2 regions of the Sphingomonas morindae genome follow, and region 1 is predicted to be linked to the other one. Evidence: predicted binding sites of a transcription regulator. Region 1 holds the regulator's gene; the other holds the start of a gene.
The links. Region 1 encodes LexA, which represses DNA repair genes until DNA is damaged. Its sites were predicted from a motif close to GTTCCNCNCTTGTTCT; they were not measured.

Region 1 (4,404 bases):
TGCCTCTCGGTGCTGACCGACACGCCCTATTTCCAGGGGCGGCTGGCCGATCTCGAGGCGGCGCGCGCGGCCTGCACCCTGCCGGTGCTGCGCAAGGATTTCATGGTCGATCCCTGGCAGGCGGCCGAGGCGCGCGCCGCCGGGGCCGACGCGATCCTGCTGATCGTCGCCGCGCTCGACGATGGCCAGCTCGCCGAGATCGAGTCCGCCGCCTTCGCGCTCGGCATGGATGTGCTGATCGAGGTGCATGACGAGGCCGAGCTTGCCCGGGCGCTGCGGCTGCGATCGCGGCTTATCGGCGTCAATAATCGCGATCTGCGGGACTTTTCCGTCGATCTCGCGCGCACCGAGCGGCTGTTGCGCCACGTGCCCGACGATGTCGCGCTGGTCGCCGAGAGCGGGCTTGCGTCCCGCGCCGATCTGGATCGCCTCGCCGCGCTCGGCGTGCGCCGCTTCCTGATCGGCGAGACGCTGATGCGCCAGCCCGATCTCGCCCGCGCCACGGCCGAGCTGATCGGGTGAGCGGCCTCACCCATATCGACGAAGCCGGCGCCGCGCGCATGGTGGACGTGTCGGACAAGCCCCGCACCGCGCGCGAGGCGACCGCCAGCGGCCGCATCACCATGGCCGAGGCGACCGCCACGCTGATCCGCGAGGGCGCGACCGCGAAGGGCGATGTGCTGGCGGTGGCGCGGATCGCCGGCATCATGGCGGCCAAGCGCACCGCCGATCTGATCCCGCTGTGCCACCCGCTGCCGCTCGACGGGGTGACGCTGGAGCTGGTGCTGGAACCCGCCGCCGTGACCGCCACCGCCACGGTGCGCACCACCCACGGCACCGGGGTGGAGATGGAGGCGCTGACCGCCGTCTCGGTGGCGCTGCTGACGCTCTACGACATGGTGAAGGCGGCGGATCGCGGCATGACGATCGAGGCGGTGCGGCTGCTCGCCAAATCGGGCGGTCGCTCGGGCCCGTGGCGGGCGGCATGAGCCTGCTGCCCGTCGCCGAGGCACAGGCGCGTCTGCTCGCGCTCGCCCCGCCGCTCGCCGCCGAAACGGTCGCGCTTGGCCTCGCCGCCGGGCGGTACGCGGCGGCGCCGGTGCTCGCCCGGCGCGACCAGCCCGCGGCGGCGCTCTCGGCCATGGACGGCTATGCGATCCGCTACGCAGAACGGCCCGGCCCGTGGCGCGTGGTGGGCGAAAGCGCCGCCGGCGGCGGCCTTGGCCGCCCGCTGGCGCCGGGCGAGGCGGCGCGCATCTTCACCGGAGCGCCGGTGCCTGAGGGCGCGGATTGCGTGCTCATCCAGGAAGAAGCCGCACGCGAGGGCACGCGGCTGGTGATGGCCGGCGAGGGGCCGCGCGGGCCGGGCGGCAATATCCGCCCCCGCGCGACCGATTTCGCCGAGGGGCGGGTGCTGATCGAGGCCGGCGCGCGGATCGAGGCGCGGCGGCTGGCGCTGGCCGCGATCGGCGGCCATGGCACGCTCTCGGTCGGCCGCCTGCCGCGGCTGGCGCTGATCGCGACCGGCGACGAGCTGGTGCCGCCAGGCGCGCCGCTGGCGGGCGCCCAGCTTCCCGCCTCCAACTCGCCGATGCTGACGGCGCTGATCGGGCCGCGCGCGATCGTGGCGGATCGCGGCATCATCCCTGACGATCTCGCCCAGATCGCGCAGGCGTTCCGCGAGGCCGCGCGCGAGGCAGACGTGATCGTCACCACCGGCGGCGCCTCGGTCGGCGATCATGATCTGATCCGCCCGGCGCTGACCGAAGCCGGGGCGACGCTGGATTTCTGGCGGGTGGCGATGCGGCCGGGTAAGCCGCTGCTCGCCGGCCGCCTCGGCGGCGCGGTGGTGCTGGGCCTGCCCGGCAACCCCGTCTCCGCCTATGTGACCGCGACGCTGTTCCTGCTGCCGCTGCTCGCGCACCTCGCCGGCAGCGCCCATCCCTGGCCGCGCCCGCGCACGGTGCGGCTGGGCGCGGCGCTGCCCGCGACGGGCGTGCGCGCGGACTATCTGCGCGCGCGGCTGGAGGGCGACACCGCGTTCGCACCCGATGGACAGGATTCGGCGGCGCTGCTGGCGCTGGCGGCGGCCGACGGGCTGATCGTCCGCCCCCCCCATGCGCCGTCGGCGGCGATCGGCGACTCGGCGGCTTTGCTCGATTTCGCCTGATCGGTACGTTGACACGCCCCGAACGGTTTCTTATACGTTCGCCATCCGTTCCTGGATGCGGGGTTTCCAATGCTGACGCGCAAGCAACATGAGCTGCTCCTCTTCATCCATGATCGGCTTGAGGCGGATGGCGTTTCGCCCTCGTTCGAGGAGATGAAGGCCGCCTTGGATCTCAAATCCAAGTCCGGCGTGCACCGGTTGATCCGGGCGCTGGAGGAGCGCAGCTTCATCCGCCGCCTGCCCAATCGCGCGCGGGCGCTCGAGGTGGTGAAGATGCCCGAGCGCACCATCCCCGCCAAGGCCGCGCCGCTGGCCGAGGCGCCGCGTCCGCTGCCCCGCGCCGCGAACGACAGCGTGGTGGAACTGCCGCTGCACGGGCGCATCGCCGCCGGCCTCCCGATCGAGGCGCTGGAAGGCCAGGCGACACTGCCCGTTCCCGCCGCGCTGCTCGGGCCGGGCGAACATTATGCGCTCGAGGTCGCCGGCGATTCGATGATCGAGGCCGGCATTCTCGATGGCGACTACGCGCTTATCCGCCGCACCGAGACCGCGCGTGACGGCGAGATCGTGGTCGCGCTGATCGACGAGAGCGAGGCGACGCTCAAATTTTTCCGCCGCGAGGGCCAGATGATCCGGCTCGATCCCGCCAATCGCAGCTACAGCGCGCAACGCTACGAGCCGGGCCAGGTGCGCGTGCAGGGCCGGCTTTCGGGGCTGCTGCGCCGCTACTGATCCGCCCGCGCTGCGGCGCGAGCGCCACGCACGGCGTGACGCGCCCACGCTGCGGCCGGCTCCAAAAGCGCCCGCCGTCTCGCCCGCCCGCGCGCTGTGCCGGGCTCGAGACGACACCCGTCAACGCACGGGCGAGTCCGCCCAGGGCTTGCCCGCCGCCCAGGCGGCGACGGTATCGATCCGCGGCGGGGCGAGGCGGATCGCGAGGCCGCCCGTGCGGGCGAGCAGCGCGGCATCCGCCTTGAGCCAGCGCGGCCGGCACCAGCCCGGAAGCCGCCGCTCGCTGACCATGATATCCGCCCAGGCGCAGACCGGCGCCAGCGCCGCGCGCCGCAGCGGATAGGCGCTGCGCGTCGCCGCGATGCGCCAGCGCCGACCGGCCGCCGCCCGCTCGGCGAGGCACAAATCGGCGCTGCACCGCCCTTCGGGCAGCGCCTCCCACGCCAGCGCCGCCGCGCTCTCCTGCCCGCCCAGTTCGGCGAGCGCGCCGCGCACATAGTCGCCGGTGCGCGCGCGGAGCAGCGCGAGCGACCCATCGGCGCGACGCAGCGCGACATGGCGGCCGTCCGCGGTCACCACCAGATCGACCGGCGGCGTCGCGGCGATGAGGCCGAGCCCGGCGATCAGCGGCACCAGGCCCGCAACCCGCGCCCGCGTGCGCCACAGCGCCAGCCACAGCCCGCCCGCGACGATCAGCGCGAAGGCCGTTCGGCTCATATCGGGGACCAGCGCCACCGCTCCCGGCAGCAGCGCCACGCGCCGTGCGAGCCAGAGCAGCAGCGCGAGCGCCTGCGCGACCACCCACCAGGCCGGCGCGGCGAGCCCGAGCGGCTCCAGCAGCAGCGCCAGCGCCTCGGCCGGCATCACCACCGCGCTGGTCAGCGGGATCGCGACGAGATTGGCGAGCGCGCCGTAAAAGCCCGCGCGGTGGAAATGGTAGATGGCGATCGGCATCAGCGCCGCCTCCACCACCAGCCCCGCCAGCAACAGCCCCGCCCCGGCGCGCGCCCATCGCCGGACGGCGGGCTCGGGCCGCGGCGCCAGATGGCGTCGCACCGGCGCGGCCTCATACAGGGCGACCAGCGCCAGCACCGCCGCGAAGCTGAGCTGGAAGCTCGGCCCCGCCGCCTGATCGGGCCAGGCGATCAGCACCAGCAGCGCGCCGCTCGCGACCAGCCGCAGCGTGATCGCCTCCCGCCCCAGCGCCGCGCCCGCCAGCACCAGCAGTGCCGCGATCAGCGCGCGCAGCGTCGGCACCGCCGATCCGGTGAGCACCGTATAGAGGCTGCCCGCCACCGCCCCCAGCGCGGAGGCCAGCAGCGGCACGGCGATGCGCAGCGCCAGCCAGGGGAGCAGCGCCAGCAGGCGCCGCGCCGCGAAGATGGTGGCGCCGACCATGGCGCTGAGATGCAGCCCGCTCACCGACAGGAGATGCGCCAGACCCGAGCGACGGAACGCCTCGGCATCGTCCGGCGCGATCGCGCCGGTATCCCCCGTCGCCA
Region 2 (4,404 bases), 360 kb from region 1:
ATGCGCTGGATCCGATCTCGCTGGTCTGCAAGGTCACCGAGGTGGACGGACGGCCGGCGGTGAAGCTCTCCGACAATCCGGAAAAGGCGACCGGCGATCCCGAGGCCATCGCCCGCTATTTGCGGGTGTTCGGCGCGCGCGGCCACCAGCGCGCCGCGGTGGAGGTCTGACATGACGGCGCCGCTCCCGCCGATCCGGCCCGCCCGTCCCGAGGACGAGGCCGCGATCGTGGCGCTGTGGCAGGCCTGCGGGCTCACCACCGCCTATAATGATCCGCTGCGCGACCTGCGCTTCGCCATGGCGGGGCCGGCCTCCTGCGTGCTGGTGGCGGCGGACGCGGCGCCGATCGGCACCGTGATGGTCGGCCATGACGGGCATCGCGGCTGGCTCTATTATGTCGCGACCGCGCCGGCCTGGCGCCGCCGGGGCCTGGGCCGCGCGCTCATCGCCGCGGGCGAGGCATGGCTGGCGGCCCAGGGCGTTCCCAAGGTGCAGCTGATGATCCGGCCAAACAATGCGGCGGTCGCCGGCTTCTACGCCGCGCTCGGCTATGAGGACACGCCGCGCCGGATCATGGCGCGCTGGCTCGCCCCGGCTGGCGAGCCCCAGGGCTCGGACGAGGCCGCCCCTCACGCCTCGAACCCATAGTCGAACCGGTAACGATGCACGCCCGCCTCGAGGCGGATGGTCATCGTGCCGGCAAGGCCCGCCAGCGCGCCCGTCGCCGAACCCGGCACCACCTGAACGGCCAGGCTCTGCGCCCCGTGCGACCGCGTGCCGCTGTGCTGGAGCACGAAGCCGCCGCGCCGCCCGCCCAGCGTCGCGGTGACACGTTCGAGCGCGACATAGCCGCCGCTGCCGGCCGCCGCGTCGATCACGCTCAGCATCTCGCCCTGGCTCCCGCCCGCCAGATCGCCCGTGTAGATCTTGCTGATCGCCGCCCGCTCCAGCCCGCCCACGGCCTCGGCGAGCGGCGTGCGCTGCACGTCGAACGCGCCTTCCGCCCGCGCCGGGGCGGCGCCCTCGGCCTTCATTCTTCCACCCAGGCGGCCAGGACGTTGCCGGCGGGATCGCGGAAGTGGAAGCGCCGGCCGCCGGGGAAGGAGAAGGCCGGGCGCACGATCGCCCCGCCCGCCGCCACCACCGCCGCTTCGGCCGCGGCGAGATCGGCCACCGCGATCACCGGCAGCGGCGCCGCGCCGCCCGCGCCATCCAGCCCGAGATCGACATCGCCGCTGACGGTGGCGGCATAGTCCGGCCCGAACGCCTGCATCCGCCACCCAAACACGGCTTCGTAAAAGGCCCGCGCGGCGGCGACATCGCCCGCCCCCAGCTCGACATAGTTGATCCGCGCCACGCTGATTCCCCCCTCGGCCCTGTTGCCAGTTTGTTCTCATATCGGGGCGCGTTTGTCAAGGCCGTGCGTGACGTCCGTGTTCCTGCTATGTTCGCGCTTACCGGGCGGGAGAAGGAGCAAGCCATGTCCGCGATTTCGGGCCGAGGGGCCACCGTCAACCAGGGCAGCGCCCGCTTCGCCCTCCCCGCGCGCGAGGCGGATGGCGATTGGCTGGACGCGCGCGACTCGCTGGACGGCGCGGCGCCGCCGCTGCGCACCAGCGTCACGCCGGAGCGGGCGCGCACCATCATCAGCCGCAACCAGTCGCCCGACATCGGCTTCGATCGCTCGATCAATCCCTATCGCGGCTGCGAGCATGGCTGCATCTATTGCTTCGCGCGCCCGACCCACGCCTTTCACGATCTCTCGCCCGGCCTCGATTTCGAGACGCGCCTCTTCGCCAAGCCCGAGGCCGCGACGCTGCTGCGGCGCGAGCTGGCGGCGCCCGGCTATGTCTGCAAGCCGATCGCCTTCGGGACCAACACCGATCCCTATCAGCCGATCGAGCGCGACCATCGGCTGACCCGCGCCTGTCTCGAACTGCTCGCCGAGACGGGGCATCCCGTCACCATCACCACCAAGTCCGATCGGGTGCTGCGCGATCTCGATCTGCTCCACGCCATGGCGCGGCAGGAGCTGGTGTCGGTCTGCCTGTCGATCACCTCGCTCGATCCCCGCACCGCGCGCACGCTCGAGCCGCGCGCGCCGCATCCGGCGCGGCGGCTCGCGGCGGTGCGGCGGCTGGCCGAGGCCGGCGTGCCGGTGCAGGTGTCGATCGCGCCGATCGTGCCCCAGATCACCGATCACGAGATCGAGGCGCTGGTCGCGGCGGCGGCGGCGGCGGGCGCGCGCGGCATCGGCTTCATCCCCGTCCGCCTGCCGCACGAGGTCGCGCCGCTGTTCCGCGCCTGGCTCGATGCGCATTATCCCGATCGCGCCGCCAAGGTGATGGCGGTGATCCAGGCGATGCGCGGCGGGCGCGACAATGATCCCGGCTTCCACAGCCGGATGCGCGGCCAGGGGCCGTGGGCGGCGCTGATCGCGCAGCGCGTGACGGTGGCGGCGCGGCGGCACGGCCTCGGCCGCGAGCGGATCATGCTCCGCACCGATCGCTTCCGGCCGCCGCTGCTGCCCGGCACGCAAATGTCGCTGTTCTGAGCGGCGCGGCGGCGCTAGCGCGGCGGCCATGTCCGACACGCGCCTGTTCGAAACGCCGCCCGGCGTCCGCCTGATCGATCTCGCCGCGCTCCCGGCCGGCGCGGCGCGCGGCTTCGTGCTGCAGATGCGCGCGGGCCGCTTCCACGGCTTTGTCGTCCGCACCGCGCAGGGCGTGCAGGGCTATGTCGATCGCTGCCCCCATGCCGGGCTTCCGCTGGTGCGCACGCTGGATGCCTATCTCACCCCGGATGGCACGCTGATCCAATGCGCCTGGCACGCCGCGCTGTTCCGCATCGAGGACGGGCTGTGCGTCGGCGGGCCCTGCACGGGGCAGCGCCTCACCCCCTGGCCGGTGCGGATCGCGGGCGACGCGGTCCTTACCGCCTGAGCCACGCCGCCAGCGTCTCGGCGCTGCTGGGGCGGGTGTCCGCGCCCATCGTCTTCTCCATGACGCCGAGCGCCCAGTCGCGATGCGGCGCCTCCTCGCTCGCCACCACGTCGCGCGGCACCCAGAGATCATAGTGCCGCATATGCGCATCGGCGGCGGTGAACAGCACGCAGATATCGGCGGCGATCCCCGTGAGGATCAGGCGCGAGACATTGAGCCTCGGCAGCAGCACCGGCAGGTTGGTCGCGTAGAAGCCCGAAAATTGCGGCTTGATGACAAAATAATCCTCCGAGCGTGGCCGCAGCCGCGCCACCATGGCGCGGCCCCGGCTGTCGTCGCGCAGGCAATGCTCGACGATCCGCTCGCGATCGGAATGCCACTGGTCGAAATTGTCGTTCACATAGACGATCGGCACGTCCGCCGCGCGCGCCGCCTCGACGAGCGTCTCGAGCGGCGCCAGTATCGCCGCGACCGTCTCCGCCAGCGCCGCGCCGCCCTCGAAGGCGAGATCGTTGATCATGTCGATGATCAGCAGCGCCGTCGCCGATGTCCGTTCCTCCTCGCCCATGCCATGCTCCCTATTGTCGCACGGGCATAGCGGACGCGCGCGGCGCCGCCGCTGATCCAGGCTAGCGGCTCAGGCCGACATGCGGCAATCGAGGGGCAGCCGGATCTGGCAGGCCAGCCCCTCGCGGCGGTAATCGAGCGAGGTGGTGCCCGAAAGCTCGTAGGCGATCGCGTTTTCGAGCAGCTCGGTGCCGAAGCCGCGCCGCCCGGCGGCGACCAGCGGCACGTCGCATTGCTCGCGCCACGCGATCAGGATGCCCGGCGCGCCGCCCTGGCGATCCAGCGACCAGCCGATCGCGATCCGCCCGGCAGCCGCCGCCAGCGCCCCGAACTTGACGGCGTTGGTGGCAAGCTCGTGCACCGCGAGCCCGATCAGCTCGGCCGGCTTGGCCTTGAGCCGGATCTCGGGCCCGGAAAGCTCGATGGTGCCGATCGGCAGGCTGCCCACGGTCGACAGTTCGTCGGTGATGAGCGAGCCCAGATCCACGCCCAGCCCCGGCGCGCGCACCAGCGCCGCCTGCACCCGCCCCAGCGCGGCCAGCCGCCCATCGAGATGCTGCTGATAATCCTCCACCGTCTCGACGCTCTCGGCCGAGCGGCGCGCGATCGAGCGGACGATGGCGAGCGTGTTGCGCACGCGGTGCTGCAATTCCTGCCGCGCGGCGAGCAGATCCGCCGCCAGCACCGCCTCGCGACGGCGGGCCGCCGCCAGCGCGACGCGCAGCGCGTGGAGTTCGCTCTCCTCGTCGATCATGCCGCGCCCAGCGCCACCACCTGCCCTGGCGGACGGCGCGCGCCCAGCGACTGGAGATAGGCATCCGAGAAGAGCGAGACCTGCTTGAGCTGATCGAGGTCCGGGATCTCGAGAATGCGGCCCTTGAGCACGATCAGCCCG

Region 2: the regulator LexA is predicted to act here: its motif matches at 1,379-1,394, upstream of LHA26_RS12335 (PA0069 family radical SAM protein).

What each region holds. Positions count from the first base shown of each region.
Region 1 covers NZ_CP084930.1:2,159,935-2,164,338, reverse strand. Annotated here, with positions in the region: gene trpC (indole-3-glycerol phosphate synthase TrpC) at 1-522, shown strand, start outside; gene moaC (cyclic pyranopterin monophosphate synthase MoaC) at 519-989, shown strand; gene LHA26_RS10590 (molybdopterin molybdotransferase MoeA) at 986-2,170, shown strand; gene lexA (transcriptional repressor LexA) at 2,240-2,902, shown strand; gene LHA26_RS10580 (ComEC/Rec2 family competence protein) at 3,023-4,404, opposite strand, start outside.
Region 2 covers NZ_CP084930.1:2,517,669-2,522,072, reverse strand. Annotated here, with positions in the region: gene pncB (nicotinate phosphoribosyltransferase) at 1-170, shown strand, start outside; gene LHA26_RS12350 (GNAT family acetyltransferase) at 172-648, shown strand; gene LHA26_RS12345 (DUF3224 domain-containing protein) at 630-1,034, opposite strand; gene LHA26_RS12340 (VOC family protein) at 1,031-1,357, opposite strand; gene LHA26_RS12335 (PA0069 family radical SAM protein) at 1,481-2,554, shown strand; gene LHA26_RS12330 (Rieske (2Fe-2S) protein) at 2,583-2,942, shown strand; gene LHA26_RS12325 (cysteine hydrolase family protein) at 2,932-3,510, opposite strand; gene LHA26_RS12320 (sensor histidine kinase) at 3,580-4,263, opposite strand; gene LHA26_RS12315 (Crp/Fnr family transcriptional regulator) at 4,260-4,404, opposite strand, start outside.